Regions from separate parts of the Kitasatospora sp. NPDC034023 genome, predicted to be linked through region 1. Evidence: riboswitches for the same ligand, from Rfam matches in the RefSeq annotation. Region 1 holds a riboswitch; each other region holds the start of a gene.
The links. Region 1 has a riboswitch for cyclic di-AMP ahead of ACZ52R_RS03205 (C40 family peptidase). Riboswitches for the same ligand answer to the same signal wherever they lie in the genome.
Positions count from the first base shown of each region.

Region 2: another riboswitch for cyclic di-AMP. It lies ahead of ACZ52R_RS17030 (glycoside hydrolase family 16 protein); the one in region 1 lies ahead of ACZ52R_RS03205 (C40 family peptidase).
Region 3: another riboswitch for cyclic di-AMP. It lies ahead of ACZ52R_RS29410 (M23 family metallopeptidase); the one in region 1 lies ahead of ACZ52R_RS03205 (C40 family peptidase).
Region 4: another riboswitch for cyclic di-AMP. It lies ahead of ACZ52R_RS07715 (LysM peptidoglycan-binding domain-containing protein); the one in region 1 lies ahead of ACZ52R_RS03205 (C40 family peptidase).

Region 1 is NZ_JBVIRY010000002.1:75,365-78,989, reverse strand. Features, by position in the region: gene ACZ52R_RS03215 (NYN domain-containing protein) at 1-468, shown strand, start outside; gene ACZ52R_RS03210 (C40 family peptidase) at 669-1,706, shown strand; cyclic di-AMP (ydaO/yuaA leader) riboswitch at 2,044-2,197, shown strand; gene ACZ52R_RS03205 (C40 family peptidase) at 2,208-3,341, shown strand; gene ACZ52R_RS03200 (C40 family peptidase) at 3,568-3,625, shown strand, end outside.
Region 2 is NZ_JBVIRY010000011.1:47,459-51,083, reverse strand. Features, by position in the region: gene ACZ52R_RS17035 (hypothetical protein) at 1-222, shown strand, start outside; gene ACZ52R_RS17030 (glycoside hydrolase family 16 protein) at 298-1,578, opposite strand; cyclic di-AMP (ydaO/yuaA leader) riboswitch at 1,580-1,745, opposite strand; gene ACZ52R_RS17025 (phenolic acid decarboxylase) at 2,352-2,681, shown strand; gene ACZ52R_RS17020 (alpha/beta hydrolase) at 2,749-3,625, opposite strand, start outside.
Region 3 is NZ_JBVIRY010000026.1:35,894-39,518, forward strand. Features, by position in the region: gene ACZ52R_RS29405 (DHA2 family efflux MFS transporter permease subunit) at 1-1,532, opposite strand, end outside; cyclic di-AMP (ydaO/yuaA leader) riboswitch at 1,845-2,025, shown strand; gene ACZ52R_RS29410 (M23 family metallopeptidase) at 2,028-3,020, shown strand; gene ACZ52R_RS29415 (DUF2470 domain-containing protein) at 3,333-3,625, opposite strand, start outside.
Region 4 is NZ_JBVIRY010000004.1:134,214-137,838, forward strand. Features, by position in the region: gene eno (phosphopyruvate hydratase) at 1-147, opposite strand, end outside; gene ACZ52R_RS07715 (LysM peptidoglycan-binding domain-containing protein) at 404-1,336, opposite strand; cyclic di-AMP (ydaO/yuaA leader) riboswitch at 1,342-1,509, opposite strand; gene ACZ52R_RS07720 (cytochrome P450 family protein) at 1,761-3,167, opposite strand; gene ACZ52R_RS07725 (SDR family NAD(P)-dependent oxidoreductase) at 3,434-3,625, shown strand, end outside.

The DNA of each region.
Region 1 (3,625 bases):
GTGCCGGGGGCGGCCTCGCCGCACGACGTGGCGCGGCGCGGGCTGGCCGAGGACGACCCGGCGCTGCTGGACCAGCTGCTGGCGATCCCGCAGGTGCACCTGGTGGTGGACGGCTACAACGTGACCAAGACCGGCTATCCGACGCTGCCGCTGGAGCAGCAGCGGATCCGGTTGCTGGGCGGGCTGGCGATGCTGGCCCAGCGCACCCAGGCGGAGGTCACCTGTGTGTTCGACGGGCAGGACCTGGACGTTCCGGTGATCATGGCACCGCCGCGCGGGGTCCGGGTACGGTTCAGCCGGACCGGGGAGACCGCGGACGAGCTGATTCGCCGTCTGGTGCGGGCCGAGCCGCAGGGCCGTCCGGTGGTGGTGGTCTCCGCCGACCGGGAGGTCGCGGAGGGCGTGCGGAAGGCGGGCGCGCGCCCGGTCGCCTCGGTGCTGCTGCTGAACCGGCTGGCCCGGCCCTGAGCGCGGGCCGCGTAGGATGACTCCTGGTCAGCCTTGGGTCCGTGGTGGTGTGCGGGTCCGGTGAAGTCGGTGTGGGAAACAGAGTTCACGCCTTCGGGGGAGTGGCAAAGCGGATAGATCCGCACTAGGGTCTGGCGTCAAACCTATTTTCCGGAATCTCATCCAATCGGGTGAGTCCGTTGGAAGAAGGAGCCGGTCCCTTGGCCTCCCACCGCCGTCCCAAGCAGCCGAGCCGCGCGCGGGTCTCCGTGCTCACCGCGGCCGCTGCGACCGCGGTCGCACTCTCCGCCCAGGTAGCCGCGCACGCCGCGCCGCAGCCGAACAAAACGGACGTCAAGGCGCAGATCGACCAACTCCAGCAAGAGCAGGAGCAGGCGGCAGAGAAGTACAACGGCGCCACGGAGCGGGCCACGCAGCTGCGCAAGCAGGCCGACCAGCTGCAGGACCAGGTGGCCCGCGGCCAGGAGCAGATGACCCAGCTGCAGGCCGGCCTGGCCGAGGTGGCGGGCGAGCAGTACCGCACCGGCGGCATCGACCCGTCCGTCCAGCTGATGCTCTCCTCCGACCCGTCCGGCTACCTGGAGAAGGCCTCCACCGTCCAGCAGGCCAGCACCACCCAGGCGGAGGCGCTCAAGGGGCTGCTGGACCAGCAGCGGCGGCTGGACCAGGAGAAGACCGAGGCGGCCGCCGTGCTGGCCTCGCTCGACACCACCACCAAGGACCTGAACCAGGCCAAGGCGGACGTCAACACCAAGCTGAAGGCCGCCCAGGACCTGATGAACTCGCTGAGCGCCGCCGAGCGCACCGCGCTGAAGGCCCAGCAGGCGCAGGACGACCGGGCCTCGCGCGGCAGCGACCGGGTCGACCTGAGCAGCCTGCCGCCGGCCAGTGGCTACGCGGCCGTGGCCCTCGCCAAGGCGATGAGCAAGCAGGGCTCGCCGTACGTGTGGGGCGCCACCGGGTCGAGCACCTTCGACTGCTCGGGCCTGATGGTCTGGTCGTACGGCCAGGCCGGCGTCTCGCTGCCGCGCACCTCGCAGGAGCAGGGCCACTACGGCACCGCGGTGCCCGGACTGGCGGCGGCTCAGCCGGGCGACCTGGTCATCTACGGCCCCGACATGCACCACGTCGCGATGTACATCGGCAACGGCATGGTGGTCCACGCGCCGCACACCGGTGACGTGGTGAAGGTGATGAAGGCCGACGCGATGCCGATCAACACCATCCGCCGGGTCTGACGGCCCGACACGCCGAAGGGGTTCGCCCGAGCCCTGTGATCCGCGCCACCCCCGATCGGGGGTGGCGTTCGGGTTTTCGACCGTTTCGCGAGCATCGGGTGAGACCTGATCAGCCTTGCGTGGGGCGGCGGTTACCATCGGTCATTTTCACAAAAGAACTTGGGTAATCTTCCGTCTTTTTTCTGACAAGGATTTGAACCGATCACGGTTCAGTTACTAGGGTCATGCACCGAGCCATCGCAGTGTCGATCACCCAGCCGGGGTGGCGGCGGTGGCTACCGTCGAGTTCGCGAGGCAGCGGGGCAGGTCGAAGCGACTGCCCGACAGGGGAGCCCAGTAGTCGGGGGTGCTGCGCAGCGGAGCCGGGGAACCACGTTCCTCCGGGGTGAATCGGCGCCAGGTCGGCCGCTGGAACGGCCGTGAGGCGTCGTAGGGCATGCTTCCGGCCCGAACCCGTCAGCTCACCCGGTAGGCGGACGTAGGAAGAAGGAGCCCGCCTTCGTGGCGTCCCATCGTCGTCCCAAGCCAGCCGGCCGCGCCCGTGTCTCGATCCTGACCGGTGTCGCCGCCGCAGCCGTCGCCCTCTCCGCGCAGTCCGGCGCCCACGCCGACCCGCAGCCGACCAAGGACCAGGTCAAGGAGCAGGTCGACCAGCTCAACGAGCAGGCCGAGGTGGCGACCGAGCAGTACAACGCCGCCCAGGAGAAGCAGCAGACGCTGGAGAAGCAGGTCTCCGGCCTGCAGGACCAGGTGGCCCGTCAGCAGGACCAGGTGACCGACCTGCAGGGCGGCCTGGCCGAGATCGCCGGGGAGCAGTACCGCAACGGCGGCATATCCCCGACCGTGCAGCTGATGTTCTCGTCCAGCCCGGACAGCTTCCTCAACCAGGCCGGTGCGCTGAACCAGGCCGGCGACACCCAGAAGAACCAGCTGAAGGTGCTCCAGGAGCAGCAGCGCAAGCTCGACCAGGACCGCACCGAGGCCCAGGGCAAGCTCGCCGAGCTGGAGTCGACCACCCAGCAGCTGAAGGCCTCCAAGGACGAGGTCCAGAACAAGCTGAAGGCCGCCCAGGACCTGCTCAACACCCTGACCGAGCAGGAGCGCCAGGCGCTGCGCGCGGCCGAGGAGAAGGCCGCCGCCGACGCCAAGGCCCAGGCCGACGCCGCGGTGAAGGCCCAGCAGGCCGCCGACCGCGCCTCCCGCGACAACAGCCGCACCGACCTCTCCGCGGGCTCGGCCCCGGCCCCGGCCTCGCCGGTCGCCAAGCCGGTCGCCCCCGGCAGCTCGCGCGGTGCAGCCGCGCTCTCCGCCGCCGCCTCCAAGGTCGGCAGCCCGTACGTGTGGGGCGCCACCGGCGCGTCCTCCTTCGACTGCTCCGGCCTGATGGTCTGGGCGTTCAACCAGGTCGGCGTCTCGCTGCCGCGCACCTCGCAGGAGCAGGCGCACGCCGGCACCCGGATCGGCAGCGACCTGTCCCAGGCCCAGCCCGGCGACCTGCTGATCTTCTTCGGGGACGCCCACCACGTCGGCATCTACGCCGGCAACGGCCAGGTGCTGCACGCGCCCAAGCCGGGTGCCTCGGTCCGCTACGAGGCCGTCACCAACATGCCGCTGACCAGCATCGTGCGGGTCTGATCCGTACTCGGCGCTTCCAGGCCCGGTCTTCCTCCACGGAAGGCCGGGCCTGCGGCTTTTTCGGCGGCTCGGGCTGATGTCCGATTACGGGTCAAATATTCGGGTCCGGAGGGGTTTGGACTCGCTTGCCCGGACTCGCTAACGTCTGCCACCGGACTCCCGCTCGACGACCGCCCGCAGTGGGGCGGCGGCGGGGCCGCGCCGCAGGATTGGAGCCGCTGCCACCATGCCCGTGCACCGCCGTTCCCAACTGCTCGTCCGTGCGCTGGTGCTGACGGCGGCGG
Region 2 (3,625 bases), on a different contig from region 1:
GAGGTGCTGCAGAACGGCCACCGGGTGCGCTGCGTCTTCGGGCCCGGGCTGCCGCCGCTGCGCACCGCGACCGCCCTCGTCCCGGTCCGTCTGGACCCCGACCTGCCCCTGGGAAAACTGAGCGGCGGCTGGGTCGCGGTGCGCAGCGCGGACGACCGGGACGAGAGCAACAACCGGCAGCCGTTCGACATCACGGTGGTCGAGACGGCTGCCGGTTCCTGAGCACGTCGTCCCACCGGGCGCCGGGCGCCGGCGAGCGGCTGCCGGCTTGCGGCGACCGGTGAGACGTCCTACCGGTTAGCGGTAGACGCGGACGTAGTCGGCGGCCATGGTGATCGGAGCGGTCCCCTGTGGCGCGGGGTGGTACTGCCCCGCGCACACCGAGAGGTTGAGGATCAGGTACGCCGACCAGTTGGCGCCGACGCCCTTGCCGTCCGAGAAGACCTTGACGCCGTTGACGTACCAGTCCACCGAGTTCGCGCCGTAGTAGGTGCCGATGGTCACCCACTGGTCCTTCGCGATGGCGCTCGCGTCGGTGTAGTACTTCGGGTTGCCGGGGTTGACGTGGTTGGTCAGCTCCAGCAGGTTCGGGTTGTCGGGGTGGTACTCGAAGGAGTCGATCTCCCCGTTGCCGTTCTTCCAGGTCCACAGGGCCGGCCAGGCGCCGGTGCCCGCGGGCAGCTTGACCCGGGTCTCGGCGTAGTCGCCGGTCTTGACCTGGAAGCCCTCGCTGGAGCCCTCGGTGGTCAGGAAGCCGGTGTTCCAGGACTGCTTGCCGTTCTCCAGGGCCGGGCCGCCGGGGGCGGCGGTGAAGGTGGCGACCCCGTTGGCGACGCTGACGTTGTTCTTGTTCAGCCAGTCCAGCTTGTTGTCGTCCGGGTTGTGGTTCCCGTACTTGTACGAGGTGCTCTTGTCGCCGACCCAGCGCTGGCCCCAGGAGATCGAGCCGTTGAACTCGTCCGACCAGGTCAGCGACTTGCCGACGACCGGGGAGGACGGCGCGGGGGCGGTCGGGCTGGCCGTGGCGCTCGGGGTCGGCGTGGAGGTCGGGGTCGGCGTGGAGGTCGGCGCCGGGGTGGCGGTGGCCGTCGGGGCCGGGGCCGGGGTGGCGGTGGCCGAGACCATCAGCTGCTGCGAGGGCAGGTTGTGCCAGACGCCGCCGAGGTCCTGCCAGAAGCCGAACTGGGTGTACGTCCCGGCGGGCAGGGTGCGCGCGCCGCTGGTGAAGTTCACGCCGCTCGGGCAGATCTGCACGTTGGAGGCGTTGCCGGGGAAGTCGAGGTTGGTGCCGCGCGCGTCCCGCACGCCCACGCCGACGGTCTTCGCGGTGAAGCAGGCCGAGGAGTGCAGGCCGAGCGAGGCGGTGCCGGCCTTGCCCGCGACCATGGTGGCGGGGGCGAGCCGGTCCTGGGTGACGGTCGGCGCGGTGGCGGCCTGGGCACTGCTCACGGACGGCAGTCCGAACAGGCCGGCGCCGCTGATGGCGAGCGCCCCCGTGGCGGCGAAGGCGGCGTTGCGGCCGCGGCGGGAGGGGCGGGCGCGGCGCGGCGTGGCGCGCCGGACAGCAGGCTGGGGCATGAGCGGACCTCTGCGACGCCTGCGAGGTTAGCTGTCGGGTTCGGGCTGCAGTTGGCCCGGCCGCCTGTGGAACGGCTTCACCCCTAGCCACGACCCGTACGCGTGAGCGCGCGGGCCGGGCGCCGACCTTGGTTCCCCCGCTCCCGTCCGCGTGGTGCTCGGTGACCCGCCGACGGGTGGACGGGACTCGGCGTCCCGGCGGCGGGGTCCGCGAGGGCGGACGACCGTTGCAGGCTAGGCAGGCTGTGCGTGAACGGACAACTCCGTCGGTCCGGTTGTCGCGCAGCTCACAGTGGTGTCGATCAACAACGCTGTGCGGCGGCCGAGTTGATCAATCCCCCGGCCCGGCCGGATGCCCGTCCTGGTTCCTGGCCGGGTGCCCGTCCGGGTGCTCGGCCGAAGGCCTGGCGGGATGGTCAGCCGAGCCAGGCGTCGACCTGGCTCTCGGCCTCCGGCGCCCAGGCCAGCTCCAGGCGGTCGAGGCCGCTCAGCAGCCGGGTGCCGCCGACCGTCGCGATGCCGGTGGTGTGGACGGGCGTGGTGGGGGTGCGTCTCGCTGGGGTGAGTCTCGCAGGGGTGCGTTTTATGGGCGGACGGTAGGACCGGAGCGCGGCGGGTGTCCATGTGCCGGTCGCACCCCCCGGCGGGCGGCGCGGTGGCGATCCGTACCGTGGCAAAGATCTGACCGACTGCACCCGGTCGGATAAATTGGAGGCCTGACATTTCCGCAGTGCACAAGAGCACCAAAGCCCGAAACGAGGAGCCGCCCCACCATGATCGCGTCCCTGCCCGCCTTCGCCGGCCGCACCTACGTCTTCCGGGCCGACAACGGCGCGGCCTTCCGCAACACCTACTCGGCCGACGGCACGCGGCTGCGCTGGGAGGGCCTCGGCGAGTCCGCGGGCCAGTGGGAGGACGTGCGGCTGCACGTCGCCGAGGTCGCACCGGAGATCTACTTCGTCAGCTGGACGGAGCAGAGCGGGATCACCGTCAGCCATGTGATGGACCTGAACAAGCTGACGGTGCGGGCCTTCTGGACCTTCGAGGGCGAGGGCGGCCGGGTCGGCCAGCTGCACACCGGTTCGCTGGAGCGGGTGGCCTGAGACCTGTGACGGCCGGACCCCCGACCCGCGGCTGGGCCCCGGGGTCCGGCCGATAAGCGGCCGGTCGTCAGGCGGTCGGGTTCGGCACCGCAAGGTGCTGGGACAGCCACTCCAGCGAGGACGGCAGCAGCGCGCTCCAGGTCTCGAAGTTGTGGCCGCCGTTCTCGAGCATGCTGTACGAGACCTTCATCGGGCTCCGCGCCGCCTCGACGAAGGCCTCGGTCTCCCGCCGGTAGTCGCCGTCGCCCTTCTTGGTGCCCGCCAGCAGCACGGACACGTTGGGCTGCGGCAGGTTCTTCAGCCGCCACATCAGGTTGGCCTCGTCGCGGCGCTGCTTGCTGCCGCCGAACAGGTCACCGGTGGTCGGGTCGTCGGCGGCGTCGTAGTAGGCCGAGAGCGCGACGGCGGTCGGGAACACGTCGGGGTGGCGCATGGCCAGCTTGAGCGCGCAGTAGCCGCCGGTCGAGTTGCCCATGAAGGCCCAGGCCTGCGGGTCGGACGAGACCCGGAAGCTGGCCTGGATCGCCGAGGGCACGTCCTTGGTGAAGTACGTGTCGGACTGCGGGCCGTTCGGGATGTCCTCGCACTCGGTGTCCTGCGGCAGCGCGGGCGAGGGGCGCATCAGGATCAGGACGGTCGGCTGCATCCGGCCCTCCTGCAGCAGCTTGAGCGCCGCGCCCGGGTAGTTGAAGCGGGTGATCAGGTTCTCGGCGATTCCTGGGAACCCGGTGCTGACGATCACGGCCGGGAACTTCCTCTGCGCGTACTCCGGCTGGAAGTACTGCGGGGGCAGGTAGACGTAGCTCTCGGTGGACAGCCGGCTGACCGCACCGTCGATCCGGACCTTGCGGATCTCGCCCGACTGGCTGGGCTCGCGGCCCACCGCACCGCCGCCCTTGACCGAGGCGTGGCCGATCGTCTCCACCAGGAGGCGACCGGAGGCG
Region 3 (3,625 bases), on a different contig from region 1:
CTGTCGGGCGAGGGCCCCGCCACCGGACCGGTGACGGGGCCCTCGTGCGTGTGGACGTGGCCCGGGTCGAGCGGCGGGGTGGTGCCGCAGGTCCACGCGCAGTCCGGCTCGGCCACCAGGTGGTCCTCGGGGGCGAGGACGTTGCCCCGGACGGTGGCGAAGGCGATCAGCCCGCCGCCGGCCAGCAGACCCGCGCAGATCAGCATCGCGGTGTGGAAGGCGGAGTCGACCGCGGACGGCACCCGGTAGGCGTCGCCGCTCAGTCCGGCCAGGGCCGGGAGGGCGGCCACCGCGAGCAGGCCGGCCGCGCGGGCGGCGGCGTTGTTCACCCCGCTCGCGATGCCCGCGTGCCGGACCTCGACGGCCGCCAGCACGGTGGCCGTCAGCGGCGCGACCAGCAGCGTCATGCCGCAGCCCATCACCGTGACGGCGGGCAGCACGTCCGCCCAGTAGGAGGAGCCCGGGCCGATGCGCAGCATCAGCAGCACCCCGGCGGCGCACAGCAGCGGGCCGACGGTGAGCGGGATCCGCGGGCCGATCCGCTTGCCGAGGCGCCCGGCGCGCGCCGACAGCCCCAGCATCAGCACCGTGATCGGCACCAGCGCGAAGCCCGAGACCAGCGGCGAGAACCCGGCGACGATCTGCAGCTGCACCACCAGCAGGAAGAAGACGCCGCTGAACGCCGCGTACACGCAGAGGGTGACCAGGTTCACGGCGGTGAACAGCCGGGAGGAGAACAGGCCGAGCGGCAGCATCGGATCGGGCGCGCGGCGCTCGACGGCCACGAAGGCGACGCCGAGCACCACACCGATCAACCCGCTGACCCAGACCACGGCGGACACGCCCTCCCCGGCGGCGGTCAGCGCGTAGGTGATCGCGCCGAGGGCGAACGCGGCGAGCACCGCGCCGAGCACGTCGAAGCGGCCGGTGGCGCTCTCGTCCCGGCTCTCCGGCACGTACCGCGTGGTGACCGTGATCACGGCGGCCGCGAGCGGCAGGTTCAGCAGGAAGATCCAGCGCCAGCCCGGGCCGTCCACCAGCCAGCCGCCGAGGAAGGGGCCGACCGCGGCCGACACGCCGCCGAGGCCCGACCACAGCCCGACCGCGGCCGAGCGGTCGTCAGGGTCGAAGACGGCTTGGAGCATGGCGAGCGAGCCGGGGGTGAGCAGCGCCCCGCCGATGCCCTGGACGGCGCGGGCGGCGATCAGCACCTGGATGTTCGGCGCGGCGGCGCAGGCCGCGGAGGCGGCGGCGAACCAGACCACGCCGATGAGGAAGACCCGGCGCCTTCCGTACCGGTCGCCGAGCGCGCCGCCGAGCAGGATCAGGCCCGCCAGGGTGAGCAGATAGCCGTTCAGTGTCCACTGAAGGGACGCCAGGGAGGCGCCGAGGTCGGCGCCGATGCGGGGCAGGGCGACGTTCACCACGGTGCCGTCCAGCATCGCCATGCTGGAGCCGAGCACCGTCGCCAGTAGTACCCAGCGACCCTGCGCGGTGCCCAGGCGCAGGGTGCCGGCCTCGGAAGTGGCCACGGCCCGATCCTGCTCCCCGTGAGGCCCGCGTGACAAGGGTCACCGGCGGGTGTGTCGGTGGTGTGCGGTGCGTGAGCGGACGACCGCGCAGTGCCGTCGATGTCGGCGCAGGGTCGTGGATCAGTGGCGCGGGGTGAATGGATCGCGTACGCACCGTGCAGCGGATCATCCGGAGAGTCACCGCACCCCGGGGGATGGTTGCCGATTCAAGAGATCGACATTGCTTCACCCGAACGGATGGGTTTTAGTTCAGCGACCGCCCGGCCAGTCCGGACGGATCCACCGGGTGGAACGCCGAGTCCTGCCGCTTCCCGGTGGTTCGAACTGAACTCTGTACGGCAGGAGCGGGGGACCCACAGGTAAGTCGCCGGACCGGAAGTTCGCGCCTCAGGGCGCGGCGTCCAGGGCCGGCTTGGGGTGAAGCCGCGCATGCGGCCGGGCAACTCCAGCCCGAACCCGACAGCTCACCTCGCAGGCGTCGGAGAGGAAACTTCCATGCCTGCTCAGGCTCGTCGTATCGCCCTGCCCCGCGCCGCCCGCATCGGCATCGCCACCGCCGTCACCGGTGTCTCCTTCGCCCTCCCGCTCGTCACCGCGATGAGCGCCCAGGCCCACACCGCCCCGGTCGCCCCGGCCCCGCAGGCCGCCGCCTCCACCACCGCCGTCGACGCCGCGCCGGCTCAGGCCGCGCCGGCCCAGGCCGCTCCGGCCGCCGCGCACGAGAGCTACCGCGTCGTCAGCGGCGACACCCTGTCCAAGATCGCCGACGCCAAGCACGTCGAGGGCGGCTGGCACGCGCTGTACGAGCAGAACCGCTCGGTCGTCGGCGCCAACCCGAACCTGATCTTCCCGGGCCAGCAGTTCGCGATCGCCGGCCACGCTGCCGCGCCGTCCGCGGACGTCGCCCCGGCCAAGCCCGCCAAGCCGGCCGCTCCGGTCACCCAGGCCGCTTCGGCCGCCAAGCCGCAGGCCCAGGTCCAGGTCAAGACCGAGGCCGCCAAGCCGGCCGCCCAGGTGCAGACCCAGGTTCAGACCGCCGCTCCGGCCCAGGCCGTGACCGCCGCTCCGGTCGCCGCCGCCTCCGGCTTCGTCGCGCCGCTGGCCCACCCGGTGCTCGGCGAGGCCTACGGCGTGGCCGGCTCGATGTGGGCCTCCGGCCACCACACCGGCCAGGACTTCGTGGCCTCCACCGGCACCCCGCTGCGCGCCGTCGCCAACGGTGTCGTGGTCAAGGCCGGCAACGGCGGCGCCTACGGCAACGAGGTCGAGATCAAGCTCGCCGACGGCCACTACGCCGAGTACGCGCACCTCTCCGTGATCGGTGTGAAGATCGGTCAGACCGTCACCGTCGGCCAGCAGCTCGGCCTCTCCGGCGCCACCGGCAACGTGACCGGCCCGCACCTGCACTTCGAGATCCGCACCGGCCCGGAGTACGGCTCGGACATCGACCCGGTCGCCTACCTGCGCGCGCACGGCGTCGCGCTCTGACCCTGTCGGGGTTTCAGGAACCACCGCTGCTGCGGAGCGAATCGATCCTCCGGGATGGTCATGTCGGGTGACCGCTCGACCGGGTGATCGCCGTGCAGTGGACATGGGCGCGGGACACGCCCAGGCCGGCCCGGCTCGCGGGATTCACTTCCTCGCGAGCCGGGCCGGCCGCTGCCGTTTTCGGGGTCGGCGGTTCGTTTTCGGGGCGGGGTCGGGGCGGGGTCGGGGCGGGGTCGGGGTGGCGTTCGCGGTGCGCCGGTGGTGGCCCGGGCGGTACGTGAGGAGGATGCGGCCGGGCGGTGAGCCGGTGACTCAGCTGCGGTGGGCCGGCTGACCGTACCGGGCGGCGGCCAGCAGGTCGTGCATCCGGTGGCCCAAGTCCTCGGTGTCGCGGGCCGGTTCGGGGAAGACCAGGCGGACGTCGCGGTGGCCGTCGGGGTGGTCCAGGCGCAGCACCAGGCCGTGGCGGTCCAGGGCGAGCGGGCGGATGTCCGGGTTCCGGGCGAGCAGCACCGGGTCGAGCAGGCGGGTGAGGACCTCGAGTGCGTCGGCGTGGTCGTCGGCGAAGTGGGTGAGCATCGCGGCCTCGTGGCGGGCCATCGGGT
Region 4 (3,625 bases), on a different contig from region 1:
CAGCGCCTCGAAGGCGCCGGTGGAGGCACCCGACGGGACAGCGGCACGACCCGTGCTGCCGTCGTCGAGGCCGACCTCGACCTCGACCGTGGGGTTGCCGCGCGAGTCGAGGATCTCACGGGCTACGACGACATCGATGGACGGCACGAGGCATCTCCTTGCGGAAGCAGGTCCGGCTGACGGTGGTGCTGTCAGCAGGACGATTGCGGAGTCGTTACGGACCAGAGCCTAGCCGCCCAGGCTCCCGGGGCCACGTCCGCCTCGGTCTCGTCTCAGCGTGTGGCCCCGCTACCCACCAGTAGTTCACCTGCTTGTCCCAGCTTGTCCCACTGAAGCGGGCGAATGCGGACGAAGGGGGCCGGCGGGCCCAACCCCCTTCGCGCGTCGGCCTTCACGCGTCGGCTCAGCCGAGGTGCAGCACCTGGCCGGGCAGGATCAGGTTCGGGTCGCCGCCGACGGTCCCGTGGTTCTGCTCGTACAGCGCGTGCCAGCCGCCGGACACGCCCTGCGCGGCGGCGATGGTCGACAGGGTGTCACCGTCGCGGACGGTGTAGTCGTGGCCGGACGCCGGAGCGGCCTGCGGCGCGTACTGCTGCTGCGCGGCCTGCGGGGCGTACTGCTGCGCGGCGGCGTGGCCCGCGTACTGCTGCGCGGCGGCGTGGCCCGCGTACTGCTGGTAGACGCTCTGGTGGCTGGTCCAGTACCAGGCGCCGTTGTTCTGGTACCAGTACACCTTCGCGTCCGCGTCCCAACCGCCCTGGCCGGAGAGGCCGTGGGCCTGCGGCTGCGCCTGCTGCTGCGGGGCGGCCTGCTGCACCGGCTTCTGGGCAGGCTTCTGCGCGGCGGGCTTCTGGGCGGCCGGGTTCTGAGCCGGCTTGGCGGCGGGCTTCTGGGCCTGCTGCGCGGGGGCGGACTGCGGCTTGGCGTCCGAGGAGGTGTCGACCGCGGCCGGGGCACCGCCCTTGCTCAGGCCCGCCTTCTTCGAGCAGACCGGCCAGGCGCCCGGGCCCTGCGAGGCGAGCACCTTCTCGGCGACCGAGATCTGCTGCGCCCGGCTGGCCTGGTTGGCCTGCGGCGCGTACGCGGTGCCGCCGTACGCCTTCCAGGTGCCGGAGGTGAACTGCAGGCCGCCGTAGAAGCCGTTGCCGGTGTTGATGCTCCAGTTGCCGCCGCTCTCGCACTGGGCGACGGAGTCCCAGGCGGAGGCCGGTGCGGCGGAGGCGCCGGTGGCGGTGAGGAGCGGCATCGCGAGTCCGACGCCGGCCACACCGGCGACGGCGATGGCCTTCTCGGTCTGGGTACGACGGCGGTGACGACCGGTTCCAACGAACAGCATGAAGAGGTCCCTCTCCGCACGCCTGCGAGGTGAGCTGTCGGGTTCGGACCGGGAGGTGGCCCGGCCGCTGTACGCGGAAACGATTCCGCTCAGGCGGCTTCACCCCAAGCCGTGGGAAACGGCAACAAACCTGGTTCCCCCGCCCCTGCCCAGGGTTCTGGTCGGTTTCCCGTGACGCGGCGGGCAGGATTCGGCGTTCCGCGCACGAGGTCCGCAGCTGCGAACTCCAGGGAGAGTAGACAGATCCTCAGACCAATCACAAGCTCATATCACCGATATCACACAGAAATTACGGCGCGTGCCCGATCGCCTACCAACGGCGCCGCTATGTCCGGATTGATGGGCGTTCACACCTGAACCGGAAGACCCCGGGCGACGTTCCGTCAGCGTGTCGCCCGGCGTTTCGTCATCTTGTGTCAGTTTGTCAGGGGCGCATAAGGGGTGTCGGGGGCGTATGCGGAGGCGTATGCAGGGGCGTATGCGGGGAGCGACTCTCCGGACTGAATTCGACCGGAAGTTCCCGCAGTCCACGCATGATCAGACCGCCGCGCCAGCGCAGATTCTCCGGGCTTTCCGCGAGCCGCAGATCGGGCAGCCGGGAAAGCAGTGTGGCCAGGGCGGCACGCCCTTCCAGGCGGGCCAGCGGGGCGCCGATGCAGTAGTGGATGCCGTGCCCGAACCCCAGGTGGGGATTGTCAGTCCGGGCCAGGTCCAGGGTGTTCTCGTCCGCGAACCGGGCCGGATCGCGGTCCGCGGCGGCCAGCACCACCAGCACCGGGTCACCGACCGGGATGTCCACCCCGCCGATGGTCAGCGGCCGCGTCGCGAACCGCCAGGTCGCCATCTCCACCGGCCCGTCGTAGCGCAGGAGTTCCTCGATCCCCGTCTCCAGCAGCGCGTGCTCCCCGCGCGCCACCGACTCCTGCAGCGACCGGCGCTGCCCCGGATTGCGCAGCAGCGCGTACATCCCGTTGCCGATGAGGTTCACGGTCGTCTCGAAACCGGCGAAGAGGAGGATGAAGGCCATTGCCGCGGCCTCGTTCTCGGTCAGGTGCTCGCCGTGGTCGCTCGCCCGGATCAGACCCGAGATCAGGTCGTCCCCGAGGTCCGCCCGCTTGCGGTGGATCAGCTCCAGCAGGTACGCCCGCATCCGCTTCACCGCTCGCCCCACGCCGCCGCGTTGGCCGCCGCCGTGGCGGATCATCATGCCGGCCCAGTCGCGGAAGTCGTCCTGGTCCTCGGCCGGCACGCCCAGCAGGTCGCAGATCGCGTAGATGGGGAGCGGGAAGGCGAACTCGTGGATGAGGTCCGCCGAACCGCGCTGCGCGAAGCCGTCGATCAGCCGGTCCGTGAGCTGCTGCACCCGCGGCTCGAACTCGGCCACCCGGCGCGGGGTGAACGCCTTCGACACCAGTCGGCGCAGCCGCGTGTGGTCCGGCGGGTCGATGTTCAGCAGGTGCGTCATCAGGTCCGCCTGCCGCTCCCCCGGGATGCCCACCCGGCCGGTGCGGTGCGCCTGCTCGCTGTGGTGCGCCGGGTTCTTCGACAGCCGGCTGTCCGCGAGCGCCTGCCGGGCGTCCGCATACCTGGTCACCAGCCAGGCCTCGACACCGCTCGGCAGCTTGGTGCGGTGCACCGGGGCGTGCTCGCGCAGCCAGGCGTAGGCGGGGTACGGATCGGTGGCGAACTCCCAGGTGAACAGCTGCGGAGCGGCGGCGTCGGGCTGCTCGGGATCGTCGGACGGCGCGGCGGCCGGCTGCGCGGCGGCGGGCTGGGCGGGGTCGTCGGACGGCGCGGCGGCGGGCCGGGCGGAGTCGGGCTGAGCTGGCATGGGTCGACCGTATCCGGTGGGTGCGCGCCCCCCTTCCTCAACGGCTCGCGACCCCCGCGTCAACGGCGTGCGACGGGCGCGCCAACGCTCCGTGGACGACCCGTGGACGGTCCGTGGACAGCTCTTGGAAAGCTCTTGGCCGGACGCCGGGCGTGAGCCTGGTCACCTGAGGGGTAATCCCTGTTGCGGAGGGTCAGGACCTGCCTACGATCCTCCGCAGTACGCGTGGGCGCCGGTGCGGTGTCGCCCACAGGGAGGAGCAGACCATGCGGGTCAGCGGGTCAGTCGTCGTCATCGCGGTACTCGACGGCGGGTCGGGCGCCGGCCTCGCCCGCCGGTTCGCCGCGGCCGGCGCCGCCGGAATGCTGATCGCCGACCAGCACGTCGGCATCGCCGAGGACCTCGCCGCCGAACTCGACCGGCCGGGCTGCCCCGTCGTCGGCGTCTCCGGCGACATC